Regions from separate parts of the Nocardioides sp. P4_G4 genome, predicted to be linked through region 3. Evidence: predicted binding sites of a transcription regulator. Region 3 holds the regulator's gene; each other region holds the start of a gene.

What was found. The regulator LexA, encoded in region 3, represses DNA repair genes until DNA is damaged. The targets are predictions, from matches to a motif close to TCGAACANNTGTTCGA.
Region 1: AC1DQF_RS02280 (HNH endonuclease signature motif containing protein) is a predicted target of LexA. The motif match lies at 9,695-9,710, and genes of this name have one in related genera.
Region 2: AC1DQF_RS02320 (alpha-ketoglutarate-dependent dioxygenase AlkB) is a predicted target of LexA. The motif match lies at 1,567-1,582, and genes of this name have one in related genera.

The regions. Positions count from the first base shown of each region.
Region 1 covers NZ_JBFUKA010000005.1:51,947-65,327, forward strand. The annotation lists gene narI (respiratory nitrate reductase subunit gamma) at 1-650, shown strand, start outside; gene AC1DQF_RS02235 (cupin domain-containing protein) at 668-1,000, shown strand; gene AC1DQF_RS02240 (nucleotidyltransferase family protein) at 1,014-1,565, shown strand; gene AC1DQF_RS02245 (aminoglycoside phosphotransferase family protein) at 1,580-2,503, shown strand; gene AC1DQF_RS02250 (AAA family ATPase) at 2,617-3,552, shown strand; gene AC1DQF_RS02255 (vWA domain-containing protein) at 3,549-4,691, shown strand; gene AC1DQF_RS02260 (XdhC family protein) at 4,684-5,820, shown strand; gene AC1DQF_RS02265 (transcriptional regulator) at 5,930-7,162, shown strand; gene AC1DQF_RS02270 (hypothetical protein) at 7,223-7,813, shown strand; gene arr (NAD(+)--rifampin ADP-ribosyltransferase) at 7,813-8,256, shown strand; gene AC1DQF_RS02280 (HNH endonuclease signature motif containing protein) at 8,391-9,626, opposite strand; gene sigK (ECF RNA polymerase sigma factor SigK) at 10,036-10,623, opposite strand; gene AC1DQF_RS02290 (MarR family winged helix-turn-helix transcriptional regulator) at 10,721-11,155, shown strand; gene AC1DQF_RS02295 ((2Fe-2S)-binding protein) at 11,264-11,749, shown strand; gene AC1DQF_RS02300 (xanthine dehydrogenase family protein molybdopterin-binding subunit) at 11,746-13,381, shown strand, end outside.
Region 2 covers NZ_JBFUKA010000005.1:67,362-80,742, forward strand. The annotation lists gene AC1DQF_RS02310 (SRPBCC family protein) at 1-386, shown strand, start outside; gene AC1DQF_RS02315 (hypothetical protein) at 415-894, shown strand; gene AC1DQF_RS02320 (alpha-ketoglutarate-dependent dioxygenase AlkB) at 931-1,545, opposite strand; gene AC1DQF_RS02325 (ABC transporter ATP-binding protein) at 1,661-2,416, shown strand; gene AC1DQF_RS02330 (ABC transporter permease) at 2,416-4,950, shown strand; gene AC1DQF_RS02335 (GntR family transcriptional regulator) at 5,013-5,735, shown strand; gene AC1DQF_RS02340 (HD domain-containing protein) at 5,732-6,346, opposite strand; gene AC1DQF_RS02345 (GNAT family N-acetyltransferase) at 6,658-7,212, shown strand; gene AC1DQF_RS02350 (PIG-L deacetylase family protein) at 7,209-8,000, shown strand; gene AC1DQF_RS02355 (DNA repair helicase XPB) at 7,955-9,604, opposite strand; gene AC1DQF_RS02360 (CGNR zinc finger domain-containing protein) at 9,657-10,181, opposite strand; gene AC1DQF_RS02365 (helicase C-terminal domain-containing protein) at 10,191-12,476, opposite strand; gene AC1DQF_RS02370 (PP2C family protein-serine/threonine phosphatase) at 12,540-13,358, shown strand; gene AC1DQF_RS02375 (FHA domain-containing protein) at 13,355-13,381, shown strand, end outside.
Region 3 covers NZ_JBFUKA010000076.1:16-4,580, reverse strand. The annotation lists gene AC1DQF_RS16660 (ATP-dependent DNA helicase) at 1-263, shown strand, start outside; gene AC1DQF_RS16655 (phosphatase PAP2 family protein) at 285-1,103, opposite strand; gene lexA (transcriptional repressor LexA) at 1,194-1,919, opposite strand; gene AC1DQF_RS16645 (LysM peptidoglycan-binding domain-containing protein) at 2,224-2,601, shown strand; gene AC1DQF_RS16640 (hypothetical protein) at 2,808-3,365, opposite strand; gene AC1DQF_RS16635 (DUF6318 family protein) at 3,695-4,300, opposite strand.

The DNA of each region.
Region 1 (13,381 bases), on a different contig from region 3:
ACAAGTTCGGGTGGACCACGCGGTCCTCCCAGCTCTACGAGGACCGGCTGCTTCGACTGGGCTCACCACTGTTCCACTTCGGCATGCTCGGCGTCGTCGGCGGCCACGTCATCGGGCTGCTGGTCCCGCGTTCGTGGACCGCGGCGATCGGTGTCGACGACCACCTGTACCACTACGTCGCGGTGCTCGGGGGACTCGTCGCGGGCGTCATGGCGCTGGTGGGCATGACGATCCTGATCTACCGTCGACGCACCGTCGGACCCGTGTTCTCGGCCACGACGACGATGGACAAGGTGATGTACGCCTTCCTCGGCGCGGCGATCGTGCTGGGCATGTGGAACACGATCGCGGGCTCGGTCTTCAGCCTCGGCGGGGAGTACAACTACCGGGAGGGCGTGTCGGTCTGGTACCGCTCGTTCCTGGCCTTCCAGCCCGATGCCGAGCTGATGGCGGACGCCCCCATCGGCTTCCAGCTCCATGCGCTGGTGGCCTTCGGGCTCTTCGCGCTGTGGCCGTTCACCCGGCTCGTGCACGTCTTCAGCGCGCCGGTCGGCTACCTGACCCGGCCCTACATCGTCTACCGCAGCCGCGACGACGCCCAGCTCGGCAGCCACGGCCCGCGTCGCGGCTGGGACCGGGTCGACTCATGAACACCGAGGAGGCTCCGATGAGGTCCACGTCGCTCACCCGCCTGGCCGAGGAGCAGCTCGACCGGGCCCGTGCCGCCAGCAGCGGCCGGGCCGCCATCACGGTCCACGGCGGCCACGAGCACGACCTGCGGCAGACGCTCATCGCGCTGGCGGCCGGACGCACCCTGGGCGAGCACGACGCCCCGGGCGAGGCGACCCTCCAGGTCCTCGTCGGGACGGTGCGGCTCACCGCCGGTGCCGAGAGCTGGCACGGCGCTGCCGGCGACCACCTGGTGATCCCGCCGCTGCGCCACGACCTGCTCGCGGAGACGGACGCCGTGGTGCTGCTGACGGTCGCCACCCGGGCCTGACAGTCTGGGCGGCATGACCACCGCCGGCCTCCTCCTCGCGGCCGGCGCCGGACGCCGTATGGGCTCTCCCAAGGCACTCGTGCACGACCCCGACGGCACCTCGTGGCTGAGGCGCTCGGCGCGGGCGCTGCTCGACGGAGGCTGCTCTCCGGTGCGCGTGGTGCTGGGAGCATCCGCCGACGAGGCGCGGCACCTGCTCGCGGACCTCCCGGTCGAGGTCGTCGTCGCCGACGACTGGGACTCCGGGATGGGGGCCAGCCTGCGCGCGGGGCTGCTGGCGGTGGGGGATCGCGACGCCGTGCTCGTCTCGCTCGTCGACCTCCCGGACGTGGGCGCACCGGTCGTGGCCCGCGTGCTCGCGGCCGCGACCGGGCCCGCGACGCTCGCGCGGGCGGCGTACGACGGGGTGCCGGGTCACCCGGTCCTGCTCGGACGCGACCACCTCCCGGCCCTGGCGGCGACGCTGCACGGCGACGTCGGGGCCAAGGCGTACCTCGCTGCGCACGAGGTCGGCCTCGTCGAGTGCGGCGACCTGGCCACGGGCCGGGACCGGGACTCCCGGTGACGGACCGGGGGACGGTGGGCAGTCCGCGCCTGCAGCCGCTCACCCGCGCCAAGCTGGCAGGCCAGGGGGAGGCCGGCGCCGCCTGGCACCGCGAGCTCCCGGTCGTGCTCGGGGTCCTGGAGGAGCGGTGGGGGCTGCGGGCGGGACGTCCCCTGCCGGGCGGGAGCGAGGGCTACGTCTGCCGGGCGACGACCCACGACGGCGAGGAACGGGTGATCAAGGTGGCCCTGCCCGGCCACGACCTCCTCGCCGAGGCGCGGGTCCTCGAGGCGGCCGGCGGCCGCGGCTACGTCCGCCTGCACGGCCACGACCCGGAGCACGACGCGGTGCTGCTCGAGGCCCTCGGCCCGGCCCTTGCGCAGACGCCGTGCCCGCCCGAGCGGGCCATCACCCTGCTCGCCGACACCCTGCGCGAGGCCTGGCGACTGCCCCTCGAGGCGGTGCCGCCGGGGGAGGACAAGGCGGTCTCCCTGCGCGCGCTCGTCGTCGACCTCGACGAGCGCCTCGCACGGCCCACGGACCGGCGCGTGCTGCGTACCGCGCTCGACCACGCGGACGCCCTCGCCGACCACGACCCCGCGACCACCGTGGTCCTCCACGGCGACGCCCATCCGGGCAACACCCTGCCGGTTACCGCGCCCCGGGACGGAGCGCCGGTGGGGTACGTCCTCGTCGACCCGGATGGCTTCCGTGGCGACCCGGCCTACGACGCGGGCGTCGTGCTCCGCGACTGGTGCTCCCACCTCACCGGACCGGACGCCCGCACCCACCTCGAGGGCTGGTGCGACCTCGTCTCCGAGCGCACCGGCACCGATCCCGAGCGGGTGTGGGGGTGGGCGTTCCTCGAGCGGGTGTCGACGGGCCTCTACGTCACGTCGTTCGGCGCCGAGCGGGTGGGACGGCCGTTCCTCGCCACGGCCGAGCACCTGCTCGGGTAGCCGGACGGCTCAGCGGCGACGGATGCGGAGCTCGCCCTTCGGCGCCGAGCGCCCTCCGGGACCGGCCCGCCAGGCCAACGTCCGACCAACGTGGGGGTCGTAGCCTGAGTGACATGGACCACGGCCCGCGCTCTGCGAGCGACCTCAGCTCCGCCAACGCACTCAGCTCTGCGGGGGACCTCAGCTCTGCGGGGGACGTCGCCGCGCGCCTCGGCGCCACCGGCTACCTCGCGGACGAGGAGCTCGCCACCATCGTCTTCCTCGCCGCCCGGATGCAGCGCCCGCTGCTCCTGGAGGGCGAGCCCGGCACGGGCAAGACCGCGCTCGCCGAGGCCCTGGCCGCCACCCTGGACCTGCCGCTCGTCCGGCTCCAGTGCTACGAGGGGATCGACGCCACCCAGGCGCTCTACGACTGGGACTTCCCGCGCCAGATCCTGCACCTGCGCGCCCTCGAGGCCGCGGGCGCCGGCAGCAGCGCGGAGGACGCCGAGAAGAGCCTGTACGACGAGCGCTTCCTGCTCGCCCGCCCCGTCCTGGCCGCGCTCCAGCAGGCCCCTGCCGTCCTCCTCGTCGACGAGGTCGACCGCGCCGACGACGAGTTCGAGGCCTTCCTGCTCGAGGTGCTCTCCACCTGGCAGGTCACCATCCCCGAGCTCGGCACCGTGAGTGCCTCGACGCCGCCGTTCGTGGTGCTGACCTCGAACCGCACCCGCGAGCTGCACGACGCCCTCAAGCGCCGCTGCCTCTACCACTGGATCGACCACCCCGGCCTCGAGCGCGAGGTCGAGATCGTGCGGTCCCGGGCGCCCGAGGTCTCCGAGACGCTCGCGCGCCAGGTCGTCAACGTCGTCCAGCAGCTCCGCGACCGCGACGACCTGCTCAAGCCGCCAGGGGTCGCGGAGACCCTCGACTGGGCGCGGGCGCTCAACCACCTCGGCACCACCGACCTGGACCTGGCGACGGCCGCGGCGACCCTGGGTGCGCTCGTGAAGTACCGCGAGGACGGCGACCGGGTGCGCCAGGCCCTGGACCGGATGCTCGCGTCGTGACCTCGACCCTGCACTCCGCTGGTCCGCCCCACGACGGCCCGGGCGACGCGGTGCCCCTCCTGCTCGGCTTCACCCGGGCGCTCCGGGCGGCGGGCGTCCCCGTCACCCAGGACCGGTCCCACGGCTTCCTCGAGGCCACCGCGCTGGTCGGCCTCGACGACCGCCGCGCGACGTACTGGGCCGGACGCGCGACGCTGTGTGCCGGTCCCGACGACCTGGCGCGCTACGACCAGGTCTTCGAGGCGTGGTTCGACCCCCGCGGGGAGCTGCCGCGGCGGCGGGGGGACAGCGAGCCCGCCGTGCCGCCCTCGGCCGCCCTGCCGAGCCTCGATGCGCCGGGCGAGGGTGACACCTCCGACGACGAGGTGCTCCGCGCCAAGGCCACCACCACCGACGTCCTGCGCCACCGCGACGTGGCCACCCTCGACGCGCTGGAGCGACAGCGGCTCGCCACGATGTTCGCGAGCCTGCGGCCCACGGCGCCCACGCGTCGTACCGCCCGGCACGAGCCGTGGCACCGCGGCCGCCTCGACGCCTCACGCACCCTGCGCGACTCGCTGCGCCGGATGGGGGAGCCCGGCGACCTGGCGTGGCGGCGTCGGCGGGTCCGGCCCCGCCGGGTGGTGCTCCTGGTCGACGTGAGCGGGTCGATGAGCGGGTACGCCGACGCGCTCCTGCGCCTGGCCCACCGCTTCGTGAGCGCCCAGCCGCGGGTCGAGGTCTTCACCGTCGGCACCCGGCTCACCCACGTCACCCGCGCGCTCCACCACCGCGACCCCGACCGGGCGATCGTCGCCGCCGGTGAGGCCGTCCCCGACTGGTCGGGCGGCACCCGGCTGGGCGAGACGCTTCGGGTCTTCCTGGATCGCTTCGGCCAGCGCGGGATGGCCCGCGGCTCGGTAGTGGTGGTCTTCAGCGACGGCTGGGAGCGGGGGGACGCGGCCCTGCTGGGCGAGCAGATGGCCCGCCTGCACCGGATCGCGCACCGCGTCGTGTGGGTCAACCCGCACCGCGGCAAGGCCGGCTACGAGCCGGTCCAGGGGGGCATCGCTGCCGCCCTGCCACACTGCGACGACTTCGTCGCCGGCCACTCGCTGGCGACCTTTGCCGAGCTCGTGGAGGTGGTCGGTCGTGCGTGACGTCCTGGGTGAGCTGATGGGATGGTGGGAGGCCGGCGAGACCGTCGGCGTCGGCACCGTGGTCGCGACCTTCAGCTCGGCGCCCCGACCGGCCGGTGCCTCGATGCTGGTCGGCCCCGACGGCTCGGCCGTGGGGTCGGTGTCCGGCGGGTGCGTCGAGGGCGCCGTCTACGAGCTCGGCCAGTCGGTCGTCGACTCGGGCGAACCGGTCCTCGAGCGGTACGGCGTCTCCGACGACGACGCCTTTGCCGTGGGCCTCACGTGTGGCGGGATCCTGGACGTGTACGTCGAGAAGGTGTCCCGCGAGACGTTCCCCGAGCTCGCCGGGATCGCCGCCGACGTCGAGGCGGGACGCCCGGTCGCGCTGGCGACCGTCATCGACCACCCGGACCCCGCCTGGCTGGGCCGGCGGATGGTGGTCCGCCCCGACCGCGAGGCCGAGGGTTCGATCGGGTCGTCGCGCGCCGACGACGCCGTCCACGACGACGCCCTGGGCCTGCTCGCCGCCGGCAGCAACGCCACCCTCACCTACGGTCCCGACGGCGAGCGTCGCGGTGAGGGGATGCGGGTCTTCGTGTGGGGCTTCGCCCCCAAGCCGCGGATGCTGGTCTTCGGTGCCATCGACTTCGCCGCGGCGGTGGCCCGGGTCGGCTCGTTCCTGGGCTACGACGTCACGGTGTGCGACGCCCGCCCCGTCTTCGCGACCACGAGCCGCTTCCCCGAGGCCGACGAGGTGGTCGTCGACTGGCCGCACCGCTACCTCACCGCCGAGGTCGAGGCCGGGCGCGTCGACCGTCGTACGGTCCTGTGCGTCCTGACCCACGACCCCAAGTTCGACGTGCCGCTCCTGGAGGTCGCCCTGCGGCTCCCCGAGGTGGCGTACGTCGGCGCGATGGGCTCGCGGCGTACCCACGACGACCGGATGCAGCGGCTGCGCGATGCCGGGATCACCGACGAGGAGCTGGAGCGGCTGAGCAGCCCCATCGGCCTCGACCTCGGGGCCCGCACGCCGGAGGAGACCGCGGTGTCCATCGCGGCCGAGATCGTCGCGAAGCAGTGGGGAGGGTCGGGACACCGCCTCGCCACGTCCAGCGGTCGCATCCACCAGGACCCGCTCGTGCCGCGCTGACCCGGACGTCCGATCCGGGCGGCTGGTCCGGACCCCTGCCGCCATCAGGTCCTCCGCGCTACCGTGACCACCGTCACACCCGAACAGCGCAGCACACCTGTGGGGGACCATGAGCTCAGACCGCGACCTCCGGGACCGGCGGCTCGAGGCCGTCCAGGCGTGGACCTCCTTCGTCGAGCTCGGCGACGAGGCGGGCGACCGGGTGCGACCCGAGATCCGCGACAGCTGGCAGCTCTCGACCGGTTCCGTCACGCCGCACCTCACCGAGGCGCCGCTGGCCGACGAGTCCGACACGGCGGCGTACTGGCGCAACTCGCCCCTGCAGACCGCGGTCGAGCGGGTCGAGGCGGAGCTGCGGCGGACCGCCGAGGACGGCGACCTGGTCATCGCGGTCACCGACGCGGAGACCCGGATCCTGTGGACGTACGGCGGGCGGGTGATGCGGCGCAAGGCCGAGACCGTGAACTTCGTGCCGGGCGGTCGCTGGGACGAGCGCAGCGTCGGGACCAACGCGCTGGCCATCGCCAGCCGCACCGGCGACCCGTCGATGGTGTTCAGCGCCGAGCACTACGCCTCGATCGTGCACAACTGGGTGTGCTGGGCCGCTCCTGTGCACGACCCGGTCAGCGGCGAGCAGCTCGGCGTCATCGACCTGTCGACCACGTGGGACCGCACCCACCCGATCGGGCTGGCCACCGCGCGCGTGATGGCGCGGCTCATCGAGACCGCCATGCCCACCGGGCGGCGTACCGGCCTCACGCCCGTCGCTCCCGCCGAGCCGGGCCTGACCCTGTCCCTCCTCGGCACCGCCGAGGCGTGGCTCGACGGTCGACGGCTGCTGCTCAACCGGCGCCAGACCGAGATCCTGGCCCTGCTCGCGATGCACCCGCACGGGCTCTCGCTGGAGCACCTGCACTCCCTCCTGTACGGCGACTCCGCCGTCACCACCTCGACCCTCAAGGCCGAGGTCTCCCACCTGCGCTCGGCGCTCGGCGGCCAGCTCGCCTCCCGCCCCTACCGCCTGACCCTGCCGGTCGCGACCGACATCGACGAGGTCCAGGTGCTGCTGCGCCGCGGCGACGTGCGGGGTGCCGTGGCGGCGTACGGCGGCGACCTGCTGCCCGGCACGAACGCCCCGGCGCTGGTCCAGATGGGCGACTTCCTGGCCGTCAGCATGCGCGAGGCGCTGCTGGCCCACCCCGACCCCGAGGCCGTCCTCCGCTACAGCGAGCTGGCGCCGTACGACACGCACGTCGTCGAGGTCTGCCTGGCCCGGCTGGGACTCAGCGACCATCCGGCCAAGGCCCTCCTGCGCGGCCGGTTGGCCGTCGCCGAACGCTGACCGCGGCTCTCATCCCTTCGCCGGGCACGCTCGGTGGTAGGGCCTTGATAGGAAGGTCCCATGCGCCTGCCCGTCCCCGGACCCCGTGACCTCCTCGCCGCTCTCGCGAAGGGCACGGACCAGGTCGAGGCACTTCTCGGGGCCGTGCCCCGGGTGCTGGCCCTGCTCGACCAGGCCGAGGTCCTGCTGGTGCGGGCGTTCGCGGCCGTCGACCAGGTCGAGGCGGTGACGGCGGACGCCGCGGGGGTCACGGCCCGAGCGGGCGTCGTCGTGGACCGGTCCGAGACGATGGTCGCCCGGTCCGACGGGCTGGTGGCGCGGCTGGCGACGCTGCTCGACGCCCTGGAGGGTCCGCTGACCGCCTTGCAGCCCACCCTGCAGACGCTGGCCGACACGACGCACCCCGACGAGGTCGCCGCCCTGGTCACCCTCGTGGACCACCTGCCCGAGCTCACGATGCGGGTGGAGAGGGACGTGCTGCCGGTGATGACCACCCTCGGCACCGTCGCCCCCGACCTGCACGACCTGCTCGACGTCTCCCGCGAGCTCAACGAGATGCTGGGCAAGCTGCCCGGGCTCGGTCGCATCAAGCGTCGGGTCGAGGAGGAGCAGGAGGCGGAGGAGGCCTCCGGCAACGGCGGGCGCGAATGATGGCCGGGTCGGTCAAGGGTCCGTTCGAGGGTCCGTTCGAGGGTCCGGAGGCGGGGCCGTTCTTCCATGGCACGAAGGCCGACGTACGACCTGGTGACCTGTTGCGTCCCGGCCACGGCTCCAACTACGGCGAGGGCGCGACGGCGAACTTCATCTACCTCACCGCCACCCTGGACGCGGCGACCTGGGGAGCGGAGCTGGCCAAGGGCGAGGGGGTCGGCCGGATCTACCGGGTCGAGCCCACGGGACCCTTCGAGGACGACCCCAACCTCACGGACCAGAGGTTCCCCGGCAACCCGACGAGGTCCTACCGGACCCGGGACCCGCTCCGGGTCGTCGGCGAGGTGGAGGACTGGACGCCGCACCCTCCCGAGGTGCTCCAGGCCATGCGCGACCGTCTTGTGGAGCTCGAGCGTCAGGGGATCGAGGCCATCAACGACTGAGGGTGCGGGTTCTGGTGGGAGCTCACGCCTGGACGCCGAACATCGGTCGGGCTGCCTCGAGGCCACTCCCGGTCCGACACCAGCACCTCGTGGCGCGCCGAGGACGTCCGGGACGCGATCCGATGGTCCCCGTCCTATCTACGGCGGTGGAACCTCAGGTCGCCGCTCGACAGTCGGTCGTGGAGGTATCTGTCGTCGTGGGCGCGGTGGTGGTGGTGGGAGCAGAGGAGGAGCCCGTCGGCGAGGTCGGTCTTGCCGCCCTTGCTCCATGGGATGAGGTGGTGTGCTTCGCACCAGGCGGCGGGGATGTCGCAGCCCTCGGCGCGGCAGTGCTTGTCGCGGAGGTCCATCGCCCGTCGTGGGCCGTTCTCGTAGAGCCGCTTCGACCGGCCGAGGTCGAGGACCTCGGACTTACCACCCAGGACGGCCGGGATGAGGCCGGCGTTGCAGACCAGGCGGCGGGCTTCGGAGGCGCTGATGCGGTGGCCGGTGTCGGTGGTCGCGACCCCGAGCCCGCTGACGAGGGTGTCGTAGTCCATGGTGATGACCACCGAGGTGGCGGTCCCTCCGTGGCGGGGCACCCTGGTCGGGTCGAGGTGCTCGAGGAGCGCGCAGAACGCATGCCCGAGGCGGGTGGAGTACGGCACGGCGCTCTGCTCGCCCCCGCTGGCGTCGGAACCGTCGTCCTTGCGGGGGTTGGTCCAGGCGTGCAGGTAGGTCAGCAACCGGCCCGCGGTGGCGTCGGGGACCCGGATCCGGATGGTCGTGGTCCCGTCACCGTGCGACCGCGTGGTCAGCGACGTCGTCTTGCGGGCCTTGTGTTCTTCGTCCTCGAGACGCTTGCGCTCCTGCTCGTCGCCGACCTCGGGGGCCACGACGTCGAGGATCCGGCCGCCCAGGACCCGCAGCTCATGCGGGGTGAACGTGGCGGCGTGCTCGACCAGTACCCGCTCCGCATCTCTCACGACGTCCGCCGGGGTGTCGTCGGGGAGGTCATCCAGGGCTCGGCCGATGACGTCGGCCTGCGCGGTCGACACCTCCCCGGACCCATGATCGTCCGCCAGGACCGTCCACCGCTCGGCGAGCGACTTGGCCAGCGTCATGTCCCGGCGCGCCCGGCCACGGTCGGTCCTCGCGGCCCGCTGGAACCACGCGGCCACGTCTCGGTCACCCGCCTCTTCGGCCACGTCGTCGGCGACCGCCATCAACCGAAACCGGACCGACGCCACCCGCGACTCGAGCCGAGCCAGCTCCACCAGCGCAGCGGCCTTCTCGGTCGGCGCGAGGTAGAGGAGCTCGACCTGGCCGACCTTGTCCAGCGCGGCCGAGATCGCCTCGGCTGCCTCCTGAACCAGGTGTCCGGTCGTCATGTCAGCCCCCCGCTGATCGGCCGCTGGGTGGTCCCACGGGCGGGACCTGCGGCGTACGAGCAGTTTATTCGAACAAGTGTTCTGGTTCCATACCCAGTATGGGTCTGTGGATCAGATGCGCTGGACGCGAATCGCGTCGCCCCCATTGCAATCGAAGCTCGTGCGTCGGCAGGGAGGGTCGGCCTCCTCGAGCGCAACGGAAGTGCCCGGACTGGCGTGCTTGTAGTGCACGGAAATGCCCGGTCGGCGTGTTTGAAGCGCCAGGAAACGCCCGGTCGGCGTGCTTGAAGCGCAGGGAAGCGCCCGGTCGGCGCACGTGAAGCGCCAGGAAGCGCCCGGTCGGCGCGCGTGAACCGCACGGAAGTGCCCGGTCGGCGCGCGTGAAGCGCCAGGAAGTGCCCGGTCGGCGCTAGAYCGGCTCGGCGACCGGGACGACGAGCAGGTCGCGCAGTCGGGCGAGACCGTCGCGGATCCGCGTCTTGGTGGTCCCGAGCGGGGCGCGCATGAGCTCCGAGACCTCCGTGTGGGTGCGGCCGCCGTAGTAGGCGAGCTCGAGCGCCTCGCGCTGGACCGGGGTCAGGGAGGCCAGGGCGGTCCGGACCTCGCGAGCCCGCTCGTGCGCCGCGACCGCCTCGAAGGTGTCGTCCGCCTCGCGCTCGGTGCTCCGGTCGTCCCACGCCGTGTCGCGGCGACGGCCGGCCTCGCTGGAGCGCACCCGGTCCACGGACCGCCGATGGGCGACGATCATCGTCCACGCCAGCGCGCTGCCGCGGGAGGGGTCGTAGCGGGAGGCGCTGCGCCACACCTCCAGCAGGACCTCCTGGGTGACCTCCTCGGCCTGGTGGGGGTCGCGGAGGACGCGCAGGGCGAGCCCGTGCACGCGCGGCGCCACGGCGTCGTACAGCTCGGCGAAGGCCACCGTGTCGCCACGGCCGACGGCGACCAGCGCCAGGTCCAGAGGTGCCGCCCCGTCAGCGGGGTCGGGCGTGCGGGGCATGGGGAGGTCCTCAGGTTGACAGGGTGCGGGCCGACGAGCACCTTGTGCACAAGTGGGTTGGGGACAAGGTAGCGCACCCCGTGCGAGAATGGCTGCCATGGCGGACACCGACACCCCGGCCCTGTCGGAGCAGCTGTGCTTCGACCTGTACGCCGCGTCGCGCGCCGTCACCGCTGCCTACCGCCCGGTGCTGTCGGGACTGGGCCTCACCTACCCGCAGTACCTCGTGCTGGTTGTGCTGTGGGAGGAGGGGAGCTGCACCGTCCGGCACATCTCGGACGCGCTGCGGCTCGACCACGGCACCCTCACCCCGCTGCTGCGGCGCATGGAGCTGGCCGGCCTGGTCGCCCGGCGTCGCGACAACGCCGACGAGCGGTTCGTCGTCGTCTCCCTCACGGCCAAGGGCGACGAGCTGCGTCGGCACGCGACCCGGATCCACTGCGACATGAAGGACGCGCTCGGCCTCGACGAGGCCGAGTTCACCGCGCTTCAGCGCACCCTGCGGCTGCTGACCGATCGCGTCAGCGACTGACCGCGGGCGTCGCGCGGGCGCCGGTGGACCGCTCCAACCATTCGCCAACCCCGCACACCTAGCGTGACGGCCATCACAGCCCGTCACCTACGTGAAGGCAGGACCTCGATGGCCAGGATCGAACTCACCGTCGACGGAGGCAAGGTCTCCGACGACGTCGAGCCCCGCATGCTGCTCGTGCAGTACCTCCGCGAGAAGCTCGGCAAGACCGGCACCGTGATCGGGTGCGACACCAGCAACTGCGGCGCGTGCACGGTCCACCTCGACGGACGCAGCGTGAAGAGCTGCAACATCCTCGCGGTCCAGGCCAGTGGGCACGAGGTGACCACGATCGAGGGCCTCGCCGACACCCACGAGGGCGGCGACCTGCACCCCGTGCAGGAGGCCTTCCGCGAGTGCCACGGCCTCCAGTGCGGCTTCTGCACGCCGGGGATGATCATGCAGGCCGTCGACCTGCTCAACGAGAACCCGACGCCCACCGAGGCCGAGGTCCGCGAAGGCATGGAGGGCAACCTCTGCCGCTGCACCGGCTACCACAACATCGTCAAGAGCGTCCTGCACGCCTCGTCCACGACCGCGGGAGGTGCCCGGTGACCGCCGTCGAGGACCGCCCGAACACCGACTCCGCGAAGGAGATCGGACGCGACCGCCGCCGCAAGGAGGACCAGCGCCTCATCACCGGTCGCACCCGCTGGACCGACAACATCGCCCTGCCCGGCATGCTGCACCTCGCGATGGTCCGCAGCCCCTTCGCCCACGCGAAGATCGTCTCCATCGACACCGAGGCCGCGAAGGCCGCCGACAACGTCGTGGCCGTCCTGACCGGTGCCGACCTCGGCGAGGCGCAGGGCGTCTGCATCAACGCCTGGGCGATCACCACCGACCAGGTCACCCCGCCGCACGTGCCGATGCCCTCGGACCGGGTCGCCTTCGCCGGCGAGACGGTCGCCGTGGTGGTGGCCCGCACCATGGCCGCCGCGCGTGACGCCGCCGAGCTCGTCGACGTCGAGTACGACGAGCTGCCCGCCGCGCTCGACCTCAAGAAGGCCGCCGCGGACGAGGTGCTCGCACACCCCGACCTCGGCACCAACAAGTCCGCGTTCTGGCGCTTCGACTCCGAGGAGGCCGGCACCGGCGGCAACGTCGACCAGGCGATCGAGAAGGCGCGGGCCGACGGCATCGTCATCGAGCGCGAGTACCGCCAGCAGCGCCTGATCCCGGCCTTCATGGAGCCCCGCTCGACCGTCGTCGACCCGACGGGCGAGCAGATCACCATGTGGTCGGCCACCCAGATCCCGCACATCCTCCGCTTCGCCCTGGCAGCGACGACCGGTGTCCCCGAGTCCAAGATCCGGGTCATCGCCCCCGACGTGGGCGGCGGCTTCGGCGGCAAGCTCCAGCAGACGCCTGAGGAGATGATCACCTTCGCGGTGGCCCGTCGGCTCGGCAAGCCGGTGAAGTACACCGAGACCCGCTCGGAGTCGTTGATGGTCGCCCACCACGGGCGCGACCAGTGGCAGAAGCTCACCCTCGCCGCCGAGAAGGACGGCACCGTCACCGGGCTCAAGGTCGAGCTCACCGCCGACCTGGGCGCCTACATCTCGCTCGTGGGCGGCGGCGTACCCGTCCTCGGCGCGTTCATGTTCAACGCCATCTACAAGTTCCCCGCCTACCAGTTCAACTGCCAGACGGTCCTCACCAACAAGACCTGGACCGACGCCTACCGCGGTGCCGGGCGCCCGGAGGCGACCTTCGCGATCGAGCGGCTGATGGACGAGCTCGCCGCCGAGATGGGCGTCGACCCGCTCGTCGTGCGCGAGAAGAACTGGATCACCCACGAGGAGTTCCCGTTCACCACCGTCGCCGGCCTGGAGTACGACACCGGCAACTACGAGGCCGCCACCGAGAAGGCGAAGGCCAGCTTCGGCTACGACGAGCTGCGCGCCGAGCAGAAGCGGCGCCGCGACGCGGGTGACCGCGTCCAGCTCGGCATCGGCGTCTCCACCTTCACCGAGATGTGCGGCCTCGCCCCCAGCCGGGTGCTCGGCAGCCTCAACTACGGCGCAGGTGGCTGGGAGTACGCCAGCGTCCGGATGCTCGCGACCGGCAAGGTGGAGATCACCACGGGCTCCTCGGCGCACGGTCAGGGGCACGAGACGGCGTTCAGCCAGATCGTCGCCGACCGGCTCGGGGTGGCCTTCGAGGACGTCGAGATCCTGCACGGCG
Region 2 (13,381 bases), on a different contig from region 3:
AGACGGACCTGGCCATCACCGGCAAGCCGGCACAGTTCGGACGTGGCGTCATGCAGGACGTCTCCGACAAGCTGCTCGGCCAGTTCGTCGACTGCCTCGAGCAGCGGCTGACCGCGCCCGCCGACGAGGCGCCAGCGGACGGCGTACCCGACCAGGCTCCAGCGGCGACGGCCGCCGACGAACCTCCGGCCGCGGAGTCGGAACCCCTGACCGCTCCGCGGCCGGTTCCACCACCCCGCTCCACGCCACCCCGGACGGCGCCGCCGCCGGTCGAGGCCCTCGACCTCGGCAGCGCCGTGCTGCCGGTGCTGGCGCGCTCCTACTGGAAGCAGGGGCTCGGTGTGCTCGTCGTGCTCGCCGTGTTGTGGAGGCTCCTGCGCCGTTGACCTTGGCGGGTGTGGGAATCTTCAAGGCATGAGGACGATCCGGGGCACCGCAGGACTGGCCGTGACCGTGCTGACGGGCGTGGTCCTGCTCGGCGGCTGCGGCCAGGGCGTCGACGGGCCCGACCCCTCGACCGAGATCACCCCGGTGACCTCGGGCGGGGGGAGCGTGACCTCGCTCGAGGCCACCCCCTCGGACGCGCGCTGCGCGGTGCCGAGCGTGGAGTTCCTCCGCGCCCAGGACACGGCCTTCGAGGGCACGGTGACCGAGGTGGGCGACGGGACCGCGACCCTCGACGTCGACCGGTGGTACGCCGGGGACGACGAGACCGACCAGGTCCGGGTCTCGACCCCGAGCCGGGAGATCGTCGACCTGCTCCTCGCCGTCGACTTCCAGAAGGGCAGCACCTACCTCGTCAGCGCCACCGACGGCCAGGTGAGCCTGTGCGGGCTCAGCGCGGTGAAGGACGAGCTGCTCACCGGCCTGTACGACGAGGCCTACGCCGGCTGACCGGTCGACCGGTCGCCGGGCCCCGACCGAACACGTCTAGAACACGTTGAGCGGTCTGAACTGGACCGACATCCGTGGCCCGGCGGCGGCCACCTTGGGCACCGCGTGCTCCCACGTGCGCTGGCACGAGCCGCCCATCACCACGAGGTCGCCGTGGCCCATCGTCACCGCGATCGAGTCGCCACCGCCCCGCGGCCGCAGGGCCAGCCGGCGCGGGTCTCCCAGCGAGAGGATGGCGACCATCGTGTCCTGGGTGCGGCCGCGACCGATCGTGTCGCCGTGCCACGCGACCGAGTCGTTGCCGTCGCGGTAGTAGCAGCAGCCCGCCGTCACGAACCGCTCGTGCAGCTCGGGCAGGTAGTGCTCGCTGAGCGCCTCCCGAGCCTCGGCGAGCACCGGGTGCGGCAGCGTCTCGCCCACGGCGTACGTGTGGACGAGGCGGGGGACGTCGACGACGCGGTCGTACATCTGGCGGCGCTCGGCGCGCCACGGCACGTCGGTGACCATGGCGGTGAGGACGTCGTCGGGGGCCACGAGCCAGTTGCGCTGGACATCGAGCCAGGCGCCGCGGGTCAGGACCCGGCGCTCGGGGGCGAGCGGCGAGAGCGCCGGCACCTCGGCCGTGTCGAAGAGCGTCGACTGGAAGTGCACAGCATGACGGTACACCACCGATCGAACACACGTTCGGAGTCGGGGGTCGGGGTCAGGGGTGCGTCGGGGCGATACCCGGTGGCCACGAGTTGGAGCGGTGCGGGATCGTTTCACCATGACGACCACCGGGGATCGACCCGTCGCCGCGCGGGTGCGCCACCTCACCAAGACGTACGGGAGCGGTGATGCCCTGGTGCGAGCGCTCGACGACGTCAGCCTCGACCTGGTCGAGGGGGAGTTCACCGCGATCATGGGCCCGAGCGGGTCCGGCAAGTCGACGCTCATGCACTGCTGCGCAGCGCTCGACACGGCCACGTCGGGCGAGGTCTGGATCGGGGAGCAGGAGCTCGGGAGTCTCAAGGACAAGCAGCTCACCCGGCTGCGCCGCGACGAGGTCGGCTTCGTCTTCCAGAGCTTCAACCTGGTCCCTACCCTGACCGCGGAGGAGAACATCCTGCTGCCGCAGTCCATCGCGCGGCGCAAGCCGGACCGCGAGTGGTACGACTCGGTCATCTCCACCGTCGGCATCCGCGACCGCCTCAGCCACCGCCCCAACCAGCTCTCCGGCGGCCAGCAGCAGCGGGTCGCGGTGGCCCGGGCGCTGGCCGGCCGGCCGCGCATCGTCTTCGCCGACGAGCCCACCGGCAACCTGGACTCGCAGTCGGGCGCCGAGGTGCTCGACCTCCTCCGCCGCAGTGCGGGCGACCACGGCCAGACGATCGTGATGGTCACCCACGACCCGGTGGCGGCGTCGTACACCGACCGGGTCGTCTTCCTCGCGGACGGCCGCATCGTCGACGAGCTGCGTCACCCTGACCGGGAGGGCGTGCTGGACGTGATGGCCCGGATGAGTGCCCCGGTGGCCGACTGATGTTCCGCACCGCGCTCAAGAGCCTGCTGGGCCGCAAGGTCCGGCTGATCATGAGCACCTTCGCGATCGTGCTCGGGGTCGCCTTCGTCGTGGGCACCCTCGTCTTCAGCGACACCCTCAGCCGCAGCTTCACCGCGCTGATGGCCTCCACGGTTGGTGACGTCGTGGTCCGTCCGGCGGGGACGTCGGGGGAGTCCGAGCCCTCGGCCCGCACCGTGGACTCGTCGCTGGTCGACCGGCTCCACGGTGTCGAGGGCGCGGCGCGCGTCGACGGCAACGTGACGGCCTTCGGCGTCTTCGTCGTCGGCGAGGACGACAAGGTGGTCGGTGGCCAGGGTCCGCCGTCCATCGGGGCCAACTGGAACGACGCCCCGGCCGGCCACGACCTCGAGGGACTGGCGATCATCGGYGGCCGCGCACCGGAGCGGGCCGGTGAGGTGGTGCTCGACTCCGTCACGGCCGGCGAGGGTGGCTACACCATCGGCGAGGAGGTCCACCTCGTCACGACCGGCGATCGGGCCGTCCTGCGTCCCACACTGGTCGGCATCGCCGGCTTCCCCGCAGGCGGCTCGCTCAACGGGTCGACGCTGGCGGCCTTCGACACCCGTACGGCGCAGCGGTTGCTGCTCGACGGGAAGGACGCCTTCACCGACATCTGGGTGACCGCGGACCCGGGGACCAGCCAGGAGGAGCTGGCCGCCGCGGTCCGCGACCGCCTCCCCGACGGCGTCGAGGCCGTGACCGGTGACGACGCGGCCGACGAGGCGGCGTCCGCGCTCCAGGAGGCGATCGGCTTCCTCACCACCTTCCTGCTGATCTTCGCCGGCATCTCGCTGGTCGTGGGCGGCTTCCTCATCGTCAACACCTTCTCGATCCTGGTGGCCCAGCGCAGCCGCGAGCTGGCGCTGCTGCGCGCGCTCGGTGCGAGCAAGCGTCAGGTCACCCGGATGGTGATGGTCGAGGCGTTCGTCCTCGGTGCCGTCGGCTCCACGATCGGCCTGGGGATCGGGATCCTGCTCGCGATGGCCATCCGGACCCTCTTCGGTCGCTTCGGCCTCGACCTGTCCGGCCAGTCGCTCATCATCGCGCCCCGCACCGTCCTGGCGGCCTACGTCGTGGGCATCGTGGTGACCATGGCCGCCGCTTGGCTGCCCGCGCACCGCACCGGCCGCATCGCGCCGATCCAGGCGATGCGCGACGACGTGGCGATGCCCGAGTCGTCGCTGCGCCGCAGGCTGGTCGCCGGCGTGGTGATGATGCTCGCCGGGGGCGCCGCCCTGGCCGCGGGTCTCGCGGACGCGGTGCCGCACCCCGGCTGGTTCGTCGGCGGCGGGATCCTGCTCATCCTGCTCGGCGTCGCCGCCGCCAGCCCGGTGATCAGCCACCCCTTCCTCTCGGCGGCAGCCTGGACCTACGCGCGGCTCTTCGGCACCGTGGGGCAGCTGGCGGGCCAGAACAGCCTGCGCAACCCCCGTCGTACGACGGCGACCTCGTCCGCCCTCATGATCGGCCTCTCGCTGGCGTGCACGATGGCCATCGTGGGGGCCTCGGCCAAGGCCAGCGTCGACCAGACCATCGAGGAGAACTTCGTCGGCGACTACGTCGTCAGCTCGCTGTTCGGCCAGCCGTTCTCGACGCGCATCGCCCAGGACATGGCCGAGGTCGACGGGGTCGACCACGTGTGGGCACAGCGCTTCGCGATCACCGGGTCCGGGCCCGACTCGGAGGGCGTCGCCGCCATCGACCCCGCGGCCTTCCGGCAGGGCATCGACCTCACCGTGGTCGCCGGCTCCGCCTCCGACCTCCAGGACGGGAAGGTCATCCTCGACGAGGAGTACGCCGGCGAGAAGTCCCTGTCGGTCGGGGACACCTACGACGTCGACCTCGCCGACGGGCCGCAGCAGCTCGAGGTGGTCGGCATCTACGCCGAGAACCCGATCCTGATCTTCCCCGCGGTCACGACGCCGCGCACGCTCATCGATGCGGGCTACCGCGACGCCGACAACTTCCTGATCATCGACACGGACGGCTCCAGCGCCGTGCAGTCCGAGCTGGAGGCCGTGGTCGCCGACCAGCCCATCGTGACGGTGAAGGACCAGCAGGCGTTCGCCGCGGAGCAGCGGGGGCCGATCGACCAGCTGGTCCTGATGATCTTCGCGCTGCTGGGCCTGGCCCTGCTCATCGCCGTCCTGGGGATCGTCAACACCCTGGCGCTGTCGATCATCGAGCGCACCCGCGAGGTCGGCCTGCTGAGGGCGATCGGCGTGAGCCGTGCGCAGCTGCGCCGGATGGTGACCCTGGAGTCGGTGGTGATCGCGGTGCTCGGCGCCGTGCTGGGCGTGGTGATGGGCATCGGGTTCGGGGTGGCGCTCATGCACGCCCTGCGCGATCAGGGCCTCGAGGTGATCGACGTGCCCGTAGGACAGCTCGCGATGTTCCTCGCCGCCTCGCTGGTCATCGGGGTGCTCGCGGCGGTGCTGCCGGCCCGCCGGGCCGCGCGGCTGGACGTGCTCCAGGCCATCAGCACCGACTGACCTTTACCATCCCCTTGCTGAAAACCTCACCCCGACCCACCGGCGGGACTACTCTGGGGCCCGTGGACACCGTGGACGTCAGGCCTGCCGAGCGCAGCCTCAAGCACGTGCAGGTGCGCGAGTACGTCCGAGACCTCCTCGCCGCTGCCGACCCCGGGACCGCCGCGCCCTCCGAGCGCGAGCTGGTCGCCCAGTTCGGCGTCGCCCGGATGACGGTGCGCCAGGCGCTCGACGCGCTGGTCGGGGAGGGACTGCTGGAGCGGGTCCCCGGGCGCGGCACCTTCGTCGCCCAGCCGCGCCACCGTGCCGGTCAGCTGACCTCCTTCACCGAGGACATCAAGCGTCGCGGGATGCTCCCGGAGTCGCAGACCCTGCTCGCGCGCCGCGAGCAGGCCGGGCCGGGTGTCGCCCGTGCGCTGTCCATCACGCCGGGTGACGCGGTCATCCACTGGAAGCGGCTGCGCCGCGCCGACCAGCAGGTCGTCTGCATCGAGGACGCCTACCTCAACGAGGTGCTGCTGCCCGGCTTCCTGCAGAGCGGGATGCCCACCAGCCTGTACGTCGCCCTCGATGCCCGTGGCCTGCGTCCCACCTGGGCCGAGGACTCGATCTGCGCCGACGCCGCCGAGGCGGAGGAGGCCGGGCTGCTCGAGCTGGCCGCCGGGGCCCCGGTGCTGCGCCACTCGCGTCGCGCCCTGCTCGCCGACAAGCCGGTCGAGGTCTCCCGCACCGTCTACCGCCCCGACCGCTTCACCGTCTACGTGCAGCTCGGCGGCGACTCCTAGGTCCCTGCGGGCCTCTCCAGCTCGTCGATCTCGGCCGTCGCGTTGGCGCGCGCGACCGGCTCCCACACCCGCGCCCCCGCGGCCGTGGCGAAGAGCCGCGGACCGTCCAGCAGGTCGCGCAGCACCGCCGCCCGTCCGAGGGCGAAGTCGGTGTCGGACACCTGTGCGTACTCGCGCCGGACCCCCGCCGCGTAGTCCGCGTAGCGCTCCGGGTCCGCGGCCAGGATGGCCAGGTCCGCGTCGCTCAGCACGCACGCGTTGCGGTCGTCGGGGAACGGCCGGTGGTGCTCGGTCATCCGCACCAGGCGCGCCACCTCGGAGGCCGGTGGCTCCGGAAGAGCGCGCTCGGCCCACTGCGCCGAGCGCTCCTCGGCGTCCGGGAGGGCGTCGTACACGGCGTCGTGGAACCACGCGGCCAGCACCACCGGCACCCGGTCGAAGCGCTCACCCGCCCGGTCCAGCTCGTCGATGCGGTCCAGCACCTCGGTGAGGTGCACGAGGTCGTGGTAGCCGTCGCGGTCCCACGCCACCAGCAACGCATCGCGTACGTCGTGCAGCGCCGGGATGGGCCACCGGTCGGCGAGGTTGGGCGGGTGGGGCAGGTCGGGCACCCTCCCGACCCTAGCCCCGCCGACCTCCCCCCTTCCGTGCGCCTCGATCGTGCCGACCTCCCCCCTTCCGTGCACCTGAGACGTGTCGACCGGGCAGTTTCGTGCAGTTCAGACGTGCGGGCGGTTTCGTGCGCGTGGGGATCTGGAAGCGCCACCGCGCATGCGTCTTCAACCGGAGCTGCCCGGTCGTCGTACCGAAGTGCACCGAAGTGCCCGCTCGGCATCTCGCAGGTGCAAGGAAGTGCCCCTCGGCACCTCGCAGGTGCAAGCAAGTGCCCGGTCGCCGTGGGGGCTCGTGCGAGGATCATCGCGTGGCGGCAGATCCTCCCTCGGCCTGGATCGTGACGGAGCGGTTACGGCTGCGGCGCCCGGTCGCGGGGGACGCCCGACGACTCTTCGAGATCCACTCCGATCCGAGGACCTACCACCACCTGCCTTCCGCGGTGATGCGCGACGAGTCGGAGGCCTCCGCGCGCCTGGACACGTGGCGGCGCCACTGGGACGAGCACAGATTCGGGTACGCCGTCGTCGAGACCACCGCCGACGCCGCCGTGGTGGGCTTCGCCGGTCTCTGCCACGTGCGGCTGGCCGATCACGACGTGCTCAACCTCTACTACCGGTTCGACCCGGCGCACTGGCGCCGCGGCTACGCCACGGAGGCGGGACGAGCGGCGGTCGACGAGCTGGCGCGACTCCGTCCCGGTGACCCGGTCGTCGCCCGCATCGCGCGGGACAACCCGTCGTCGATCGGGGTCGCCGAGCGCCTGGGGATGCGTCGCGATCTCCTGCAGGACCCCGACGACCCCGTGCCCCACTGGATCTACAGCACCCGGTCCCTCGAGGGGTGGACAGGGGGCGCGACGTGAGCGCCGTGCTCCCAAGCGTGCTCGCCGTCTACGCCCACCCCGACGACGAGTCGCTGTCGTCGGGCGGCCTGCTCGCCCGCCATGCCGCGGGCGGTGCGACGACCACGGTGGTCACGGCCACCTGGGCCGCCGGTACGACGCGGGCGCGAGAGCTCGGCGAGGCCGTCCGGGTCCTCGGCGCCGGCGCGCCGAGGTTGCTCGGCTACGCCGACGCCCGCGTACCGGAATCGGCGCCCGGCCGACAGCGGCTGCTCGACGCCCCGGTCGACGAGGTCGTGGCCGAGATCGTGGCCCTCGTCCGCGAGCTGCGCCCGGAGATCGTCGTCACCCACGACGCCCACGGAGGAGCCACCGGCCACCCCGACCACGTCCGCACCCACCAGGCGACGGTCGCCGCGGTGCGGGCGGCCGGCGACGGCCGACAGCACCTCGACGCGGGCCAGCCGTGGGCGCCGGGGTTCCTCCTCCTGGCCACCCACCCCCACTCGGCGCGCCCGATGCTGGCAGCCTCCATCGGGGCCCGGAAGGCGCTCCACACCACGCCGGACGAGGATGCCACCGCCCTCGACGTCACGCCGTGGCTCGCGGAGAAGGTGGCCGCGGTCCTGTGCCACCGGGCCGAGATGGCGCGGGGCGCCCTCCCCGGTCAGGTGGCCGCGATGTCGCCGGAGGCACGTCGGACCCTGCTCGGCACGGAGTACTACGTCCGGTCGCCGGTCAGCCCGTCCGGCGGCGTCGTGGCTCAGGCCGGGTCGGCCTCGAGGTCGTCGCTGTCGATGATCCGGTAGGCGTAGCCCTGCTCGGCGAGGAAGCGCTGCCGGTTCTGTGCGAAGTCCGCGTCGACGGTGTCTCGCGAGACGATCGTGTAGAAGTGCGCGGTCTTGCCCTCCGCCTTGGGTCGCAGCAGCCGCCCGAGCCGCTGCGCCTCCTCCTGCCGTGAGCCGAACGACCCGCTCACCTGGATCGCCACCTCCGCCGAGGGCAGGTCGATGGAGAAGTTGGCCACCTTGCTGACCACGAGCAGCGAGATCTCGCCCGAGCGGAACGCCTCGAAGAGCCGCTGCCGCTCCTTGACCGGGGTCTCACCCTTGATGACCGGGGCGCCGAGCATCTCGCCCAGCTCGTCGAGCTGGTCGATGTACTGGCCGATCACCAGCGTCGGCTGGGTGGAGTGCTGGTCGACGAGGCGGCGTACGACACCGACCTTCACGTGGGTGCAGGCCGCCAGCCGGTAGCGCTCCTCCGGCTCGGCCGTGGCGTAGGCCAGCCGCTGGCCCTCCGGCAGCGTCACCCGCACCTCCACGCAGTCGGCCGGCGCGATCCAGCCCTGCGCCTCGATGTCCTTCCACGGGGCGTCGTAGCGCTTGGGACCGATGAGCGAGAAGACCTCGCCCTCGCGGCCGTCCTCGCGGACCAGCGTCGCGGTCAGCCCGATCCGGCGCCGCGCCTGGAGGTCGGCGGTCATCCGGAAGATGGGCGCCGGCAGCAGGTGCACCTCGTCGTAGACGACGAGGCCCCAGTCGCGGGCGTCGAGCAGCTCGAGGTGGGTGTAGACGCCCTTCCGGCGGGTGGTGAGCACCTGGTACGTCGCGATGGTGACCGGTCGCACCTCCTTGACGGACCCGCTGTACTCGCCGATCTCGTCGGCGGTCAGCGTGGTGCGCTTGATGAGCTCGTCCTTCCACTGCCGCGCGCTGACGGTGTTGGTGACCAGGATCAGCGTCGTGGCCTGCGCCTGGGCCATCGCGGCCGCACCGACGATCGTCTTGCCGGCACCGCAGGGGAGCACGACCACGCCGGAGCCGCCGTGCCAGAAGGACTCGGCGGCCTCACGCTGGTAGGTGCGCAGCTCCCAGCCGTCCTCGTCGAGCGCGATCGCGTGCGCCTCGCCGTCGACGTACCCGGCGAAGTCCTCGGCCGGCCAGCCCAGCTTGAGCAGCGCCTGCTTGAGGTTGCCGCGCTCGCTGGGGTGCACCGCCACCGAGTCGTCGTCGAGGCGGTCGCCGATCATGCCGGCGACCTTCTTGGCCCGCAGCACCTCCTCCAGCACCGGCCGGTCGGTGCAGCTGAGCACCAGGCCGTGGACAGGGTGCTTCTCCAGCCGCAGCCGGCCGTAGCGCGCCATGGTCTCGGCGACGTCCACGAGCAGCGCGTGGGGGACGGCGTACCGGCTGTACTCCAGCAGCGCGTCGACGACCTGCTCGGCGTCGTGGCCGGCCGCTCGGGCGTTCCACAGCCCCAACGGGGTGAGGCGGTAGGTGTGCACGTGCTCGGGTGATCGCTCGAGCTCGGCGAAGGGGGCGATCGCCTTGCGACAGTCGGCCGCTCGCTCGTGGTCGATCTCCAGCAGCAGCGTCTTGTCGCTCTGCACGATCAGGGGGCCGTCGTTCACCGGCCCAGCCTACGGAGCGCCGCAACGCGGGCCCGACGGCGTACGCCGTGCGTCAGCTCGCGGCGGCCTTCTGCCGGGCGCGGTACGCCGCGACGTTGGCGCGCGAGGAGCACCGGTCGGAGCAGTAGCGCCGCGACTGGTTCGGCGAGGTGTCGACGAAGACGTTGGTGCAGGGGCTGGCGTGGCAGACCCCGAGCCGGGTGGCGCCGACGTCGCAGACCAGGGTGGCCAGCCCCATCAGGGACTCCCCGATCAGCAGCTCGGCCACCGACGCGGACCGGTTGGCGACGTGCATGTGCAGGTGCGCCGGGTCGTGGTCGCTGATCATCGGGGTGACGGGGTGGCGCGCGAGCAGGTCGTTGAGCCGCGACACGACCAGGGACACCTGCTCGTCCTCGGACGCCTCGAACACCGGTCGCAGCTCGGCCTGGAAGGCCTGGAGGTCGCGCACGTCGACGGGCGTCACCGACCGGTGCAGCCAACCGCGGTCGGCGAGGTGCACCAGCAGCGCGTCGGGGTCGGCGAGGTCGGCGTTGAGCAGCGATGCCGACGCCTCGGCGTACCTGATGAAGTCCACGTCTCCAGCCTACGGACGGGCCGGGAGCGGGGCGACGGACGTGATCCGGTGGACGGCGAAGGCACGCAGGTCGTCGGCGCGGTGGTCGTGCGCGGTGAGGCTGCCCCCCTCGAGGCGGACCGGGTCGACGACACGGTCCGACCGGGCGCCGTGGTTGTCCACGTAGCCGATGACCACGGTGCTGCCGGCCTCGATGGCCTCGCGCAGCGCGGTGAGCGCACCGGTCGGGGTGGTCGTCAGGGCGGGGGTGTCGGGGCGCGACGCGGTGGCGCGGTCGCCGCTGCGGACTGCGGTGACGACGGCCGCGACCCCCGCGTGGGTCCGGGCGAGGGCGGCTGCCCTGCTGCGACCGGCGCGCGGACGGCGGGCCCGCAGCAGGTCGCGGCGCGCGACCCGCACGGTCCCGTCCGGGGCCTCGACCACGGGGGCGGCGCCGAGGTCGCGGAGGCGGGGGAGGAGCACGTCCACCGGGATGGTGCTGATGAGCACGGTCGGGGCGATGCGCCGCAGACCGAGCGAGCCCGCCTTCGGGTTGTGCAGCAGCTCGGTGAGCGCGCTCTCGTCGTCGGCGCGCAGGAACGACTCGGCCTGCCCGACCCGGACCGTGCCGAACGTGCGGGACACGTCGTCGACCAGGTAGGTCAACGGCTGCGGCACGGGCGTGCGCGACACCGACCCCACGAAGTCGTGCACCTCCAGGGCCGTCCAGCCGGCGTCGAAGGCGCGGCGGACCGAGCCGGGGGTGAAACGGTAGACCGTCGCCCCGCCGCGCGACTCGACGTCGGCGACGAGGTGCAGGGTCCGGGCCAGCTCGGCCTCGAGGGGGCCGGGGGCCACGGCCGTGAGGTCGGCCTGGAGCAGCACGTGGTCCACCGGGTGCGGCAGGTGCGGGGTGATGGCCGCGACGGCGTCGTCGTGGTCGCCCGCGAGCGCGGCCCGACCGGCGTCCGAGAGCGCCCCGGCCCCGGTGAGGCCCAGCGCGGCAGCCTCGGTGACGGCCGCGGCGACGAGGTCGCGGTGCACGGACGGACGACGGGGTCGGCGCCACGCGACCCGCTGGACCAGCGACGGGACCCCGGTGCCGGTGGCCAGGGCGGCGCCGGCCGGCAGTGCCGCGAGCTCCTCCAGCGCGAGGCGACGTGCCTCGGGCGCCATCTGGCTGGACAGGTCCGGGGCCAGGGCGTTCCACGTGCGACCCGCGGGGTCGCGGGTGCCGATGAGGGAGGCGACCCGGGTGGTCTCGAGCCAGGCCAGCACCAGCGCGGCCCAGCGCTCGGCCACCGACCCGGCGGACCAGGCGTCGAAGGCGTCGGTGGGCAGCCACACCGTGTCGCCGTCCTCGTCGACCCCCTCGGTCAGCAGGCCCGCGGTCGAGGCGAGCTCCACGAGCAGGCCGGCCTCGGGCTCGTCGACCTGGAGGTCGCGGGCCGTGGCCTTGAGGTCGCGCACGGCCAGCCCGCCGCCGCGCAGGACGCCGGGGGGCTCGAGACCCCAGTGGTCCAGCACCAGCTCCACGCGGCGTACGGCCTCGAACGCCGCACCGGCGGCGCTGCGCTCGACCAGGGACGGGTCGCGGTCGGTCGTGGCGATCTCGGGGACCTCGTCGCGGGGGGTCCGGGTGGTGCGTCCGCCCCGCAGCGCGAGCCCCACCTCACCGGGCAGGACGAGGGTGCCGCCGTCGCGCGGCAGGAGCAGGCGGTGGGCGATGAGCTCCTCGACGGGCGTCGCGGCGTCGGCCGGCGAGACCGTACGACGCGCGTTGCCGGTGGTGCCCTCGCCGCCGTGGGCGTCGACGTGCTCGAGCAGCGCGCGGGCGGCGGGCGACAGCGCCTCGATGCGCGCGGCGACGGCGGTGGGGTCCGTCGGGTCCGGCGACATCGGCCGCAGGCCGCTGACCCCGACGCTCTCGTCGCCGCGCAGCGCGTCGGCGACCCCGCTCAGCGGACGCAGCCCGCCGGGCGACTCCCAGACGAGCGCGAGGTCCACCAGCCGGGTGACGGCGGGACCCGCCGCGGACGCCTCCGCGTGCACCATGGAGATCAGTTCGTCCGAAGTGGTTTGACCGGCAACCACGAGGGCATCAAGCACCGAGAGCTCGAGCCGGGTGAGGCCGTCGAGCGCGCGGATGACTGAGCTGCGAGTTGCTGCCCGTGAGGCCAGCTGGGCGGAATCGTGAGGTGCAGGAGTGGCGAGATCGGGACGGTCCGTGAGCAGCCCGGCGAGCCGCTCGTCCGGCCAGCCACGCAGCTGGTCCGCGAGCGTGCGTGGGAGCGCCGCCGGCTGTGTCCTCGACATCCCTTCTACGCTACTCGCCGAGCCCACCCCGGGGCTCATCGTCGAAGAGCGCGAGGGCAGGGCATGAAGCCGGTCGATCTGCACCACGGAGCCGCCACCGACGTAGGTCACGTGCGGACGGTCAACGAGGACTCCTTCCTCGTCGCCCCTCCCGTCTTCGTGGTCGCCGACGGCATGGGCGGCCACGCCGGGGGCGACGTCGCCAGCCGCATCGTGGTCGAGGAGTTCGCCCGCCTGGTCGAGGAGGGCTACGACCCGCAGCGCGGTGCGGAGCACGTCTCGGACACCATCGCCCGCTCGCAGGCCCGGATCATCGAGTACGGCGAGGGGCAGCGCGCCGACCACCCCCGCTGGCACGCGGGCACCACCGCGGTGGTGGCCGTGCTCGTCGACGACCACGGGACCACCAAGTGGCTGCTGGCCAACCTCGGTGACTCGCGCATCTACCGCTTCACCGACGGCCACCTCGACCAGGTCAGCGTGGACCACTCGGTCGTGCAGGAGCTCGTCGACGCCGGCCGGATCACCCCCGCCGAGGCCACCGTGCACCCGGAGCGGCACGTGATCACCCGTGCCCTCGGCAGCCCGGAGGGCGTCCACCCCGACTTCTTCCTGCTCCCGCTCCCCGCGGTCGAGCGGCTGATGCTGTGCAGCGACGGCATCTCGGGGATGATCGCCGACGCCGAGATCGCCGCGATCCTCGCGTCGGTCCCCGACCCGCGCGACGCCGCCGACGCGCTGGTCCGTGCCGCCCTGGAGGCCGGGGGCCGCGACAACGCCACCGCCATCGTCATCGATGTGGTGGGATTGGTGCACGACGATTCATACGACTCCGAGCGCCAGCTCGCGAGTCTCGAAGACAAGTTGGGGGCCCGTCCGTGAGCGACTCCGTAGGTCATCGTCGA
Region 3 (4,565 bases):
TGTCGGCACGGCAGCGGGCGGCCGACAAGGCGGGCGGCAACGGCTTCATGCAGGTCGCCGCGACGCACGCCGCGCTGCTGATGGCCCAGGGGGCGGGCCGGCTGATCCGGACCACCACTGACCGTGGGGTCGTCGCGGTGCTGGACCCACGCCTGGCCACCGCCCGCTACGGCGGGTTCCTCAAGGCCTCGCTGCCGCCCATGTGGACCACCACGGACCCCGCGCTCGTCCGCAAGGCGCTCGCGCGGCTCGCCGCCGGCTGAGGGCTGCGCGGCCGCTCGCCGTCACCGGGAGCGGTGGGTCAGCCACATTCCAGGCCACGTCCGGGTGGCTCGCGCACCGCCCTCGGGCGGGTCGACCACCGCCGACGGGCCGATCGTCTGCCAGGCGATCAGGACGATCGCCCACCCGGCCACGACGTCGAGGATCCAGTGGTTGCCGGTACCCACCACGACGACGGCGGTGAGGATCGCGTGCGTCCAGGCGAGCGCGGCGACCCAGCGGCGGCGTACGACGTGACTCACCGCGAGCGCCACCCACAGCGCCCACCCGGCGTGCATGCTCGGGAACGCGGCGAGCTGGTTGGTCAGCCAGCCCAGGCCCTGGGGAGCGGAGGCCTCGCCACCCCACCAGCCGGCCGCCGAGTGCACGGCCAGCAGGTCGGTCCACCCGGCGAGCATCCGTGGCGGCGCGGTGGGCATGGCGAGGTAGGCGACGAGGGCCGCGGCCGTGCTGCCCACCAGGGCGAGCCGGGCGGCTCCGTAGACGTCCCGGTGCCGCAGGAAGAGCCAGACCACGACGACGAGGGTGAGCACGTAGTYGGCGCCGGCGTAGTAGAAGGATGCGGCCACGCCCACCACGTCGTGCCTGACGAACCAGCCGTTGAGGCCGCCCTCGATGTCGAGGTGCAGGGTGCGCTCGACGTCGAAGATGCGCAAGGCGCGGGTGAGGGCCGGCGCCAGGGTGTCGTCGGCGAGCACCCTGCTCAGGGCGTAGCCGACGTAGACCAGGGCCAGGACGCCCAGCTCGCGCAGTCCGTCACGAGGAAGTGCCGCCTTGGCGGTCGTCGACCTGGTTGCGGTGGGCGCGGCGAGAGAAGTCACCCGTCAAGTGAACGTCGCCCGGCGCCATATTGCATCGGGAATTTCCCGGTCCTTCCCCCGACCTGGGTATCCGGGGGAGCCCGGAGGGGGTCACATGCGGCGCAGGACCGCCGTGACCTTGCCGAGGATGGTGGCGTGGGTGCCGTCGATCGGCTCGTAGGCGTCGTTGTGGGGGAGCAGCCACACGTGGCCGTCCTTGCGCTGGAACGTCTTGACCGTCGCCTCGCCGTCGATCATCGCGGCCACGATGTCGCCGTTGGCCGCGGTCTGCTCCTGGCGGATCACCACGTAGTCGCCACTGCAGATCGCCGCGTCGATCATCGAGTCACCGGAGACCTCGAGCAGGAACAGAYTGCCTTCGCCGACCAGCGACCTGGGGAGCGGGAAGACCTCCTGGATCTGCTCCTCGGCCAGGATCGGTCCGCCGGCCGCGATGCGACCGACCATCGGGACGTACGTCGCCGGGGGAGCGGTGTTGCCGATGTCGGTCTCGTCGATGCTCGACTCGTCAGCGCTGGAGATCGAGCGACGGGCGGCCATGACCTCGGGGAGGAAGACCTCGATGGCACGCGGCCGGTTGGGGTCGCGCTTGAGGAAGCCCTTTTCCTCCAGCACCTTGAGCTGGTGGGCGACGCTCGAGGAGCTGGTGAGCCCGACCGCGGCGCCGATCTCGCGCATGCTGGGCGGGTAGCCCCGGGTCTCGATGGCCTCCTTGATCGTGGCCAGGACGCGCTGCTGACGCGGGGTGAGTCCGGTCGCGTCCGGCGGCCCGTCGGGCATCTCGACGACCTTGCCGCTGCGGTCCTTGCTGGCCATGTGCTTCCTCCTGCTGCGTGGGCTGCTGCTGGGCCCTCTCATTGCGTGGCTCAACCGTAGTCCTGTCGCGCACGTGACTTCAAACATTTGTTCGAACCGCGTGTCGGGTTGGCGGGTCGTCGTGCCGCTCGAACAAATGTTCGTCCAACCCCTTGCATCGTTCGAACACACGCTCTACTCTCGAACACGTGCTCGATCGAACGCCTGAGCGATTCACCCGATTGTCGGTGGCTCCCTCTAGACACAGCCCCAGACAGAACCGATCGACACCACCTACCGGCTGACTCTTCCCCTGGAGGCCACCATGAGCACCGCCACCCTCTCTCCCGCCTTTACCCCGACCCGCACCGCGCGCACCGGCCAGACGGCCCGCCCCGCGCGGTCGTCCGTGCGGTTGACGCGCCGAGGTCGACTCGTCGTCCTCGCTGCCGCCCTGGCCTTCGCCCTGTTCGCGGGCTTCTTCCTCAGCTCGGTCGCCGTCGGCACCGACGAGGCCGGCCAGGCGCCCGCCACCGAGATCGTCATGGTCGAGCCCGGGCAGAGCCTGTGGAGCATCGCCTCCGAGCTCACCGACAGTGGCGACGTCCGCACCACCATGCGCGAGATCGAGCGGCTCAACGCCCTCGACACCGTCGCCATCTCCGCGGGGCAGAAGCTCCGCGTGCCGGTCAGCAACGACTGACCTTCTAGTTTTCCGCCAGCCGACTCGACCCCGGCTGGCGGGACCGGGGAAGACAAGGGGCGGGCCCATCGGGTCCGCTCCTTGCGGCATTTCAGGGTCGTTGTCGCAGTGCGATGCGGTGCGGTGCGAGCTGAGTCACCCGGTGACGCAACTCCCAGCGGGGACCCAGGTGGTCCGCGATGTGCGCTCGGGGGTCGGAGGGAAACTCAGCGGACGAGCTGTGGCGTGGCCTCGAGAACGGCGACATCGACGGGTGCGCCGGTGATCGCCACGGTGCCGTCCACGGGGCGCCAGTCGGGCTGGCCGACGACCTTGAACTGTGCCGACCAGGTGGTGTCGACGCTGAGCTGTAGGCCCGTGGACGGCTTGGCGTAGGTGTGGGTGATGAGCTCGGCCAAGTTGGCGCCCTCGGTCCAGGCTTTGCCGGGAGTGCTTGTCGTCTGGCTGGTGCCGTCGCCGTGCTGCCAGATGAACTGGCTGGGCCAGACCTCGAGCAGGACGTCGATGTTGACGCGGTCGAGGTGCACCGGGATCTGGTGGCGCTCCGCGCTGGTGGAGAGGATCGTCGGGAGGTTCACCAAGGTCTCGCCGCCCGGAGGCTGGACGTTGATCGTGGACTCGGGGAGGGCGACCTTCTCGAAGGCCTTGAGCACTTCCGCCGGGATGTCGACGGTCGCGGTTGGAGTCGTGGTCGCCGTGGGCGGCGGGTCTTGCGGGCACTGGTCGTAGGTGCCGAGGGTGGCGCCCGTGACGGCTTCGATCATGGTCCATGTGATCGGAACAGATCCATCGGAGCATCGATTGGGGGTCACACAACCCACACCGCTGTATGTATCGCAGGACAGATCGCCTTGCTTCCATATGACGCTCGGAGTCTCGGCGGTGCTATCCCCGATGCTCGTTGAAATGTCTGACGTGCCCGATCCCTGGCTCTGCATTGAGTCGTTGTTCGCTGCCCCTGCAAGTTCGAGGGCGCCGAGGTCGTCGTTGGGAGATGCCGTCACAGTTGGGCTCGGGGTCTCGGTCGCGAATGCGGCTCCGGGTGTTCCCAGCGTGAGCAGGACCGTGGCCCATGTCGCAGCCAATCTGCGGCTCATGCCGCGGCCCAGTTCGCGATGTGCCAGCCGTCCTGACCGCGAACCACCTCGTAGCGCAGGGTGCCAGACCCCGCATCGTAAGTGCGATCAAGATTGCCGGCGCCCGTCACGACCTGCGCAGTGTGCTCGGTGATAACAGTCAGGTAGTAGATGGATGTGTCGTCATCTACCCGTCGGCGACCCGTTGCCTGTGCTGATCGCACCGTGTAGTTGCCACCAGAGCTCTCCCCTCCGCGTTCGTAGATTGCGTCCACAAACTCCACGGCACCGTTGCAAGCCCTGCAGGTCCGCAATCCGAGGTCACCAAGACCCGATGTGTCACCGGTGGCCTGGGCGTAGTTGACGTAGTCGTAGTAGTGCTCCACGAACGCGGCAGCCGCCTCCTTCCCATCCCCCTCAGCCTCAGGCGGAAGCGTCGGCTCCGCCGGCCCCGTGTCCGTCTCCACCGCCGAGGGCGACGACGTGGGATCCGGCATCTGCGGCGTCGGCCCGTCCTCCGAGCACCCCGCGAGCAGGAGTGGCAGGACGCACGCGGCCGCGAGCGATCGGCGTACACGACCAGAATTCATGAAGACCTTCTTTCCCGAGAGCACCGGATCCATGCCCGAGCACGGCCGGCGAATCCAAAACTAGGGGAGTCGCGCCCGGAGATCGACCCTCAGTTCTGGGGCTGTGGACGACGATGCGAGAGCGCGGGGGAGTACGTTCTCGCCACCCCCTTCGCCGAGAGGCCGGACCATGCGCCCCTGCACGCTCGCTGCCCTGCTCGTGCCCGTCGTGCTGGCGGTCCCGCAGACCATCGCGCCTGTCGCCGCCCAGTCCGCGACTTACGCCGACGCAGCGGCTCGAGCCACGCACCGGTCTGCG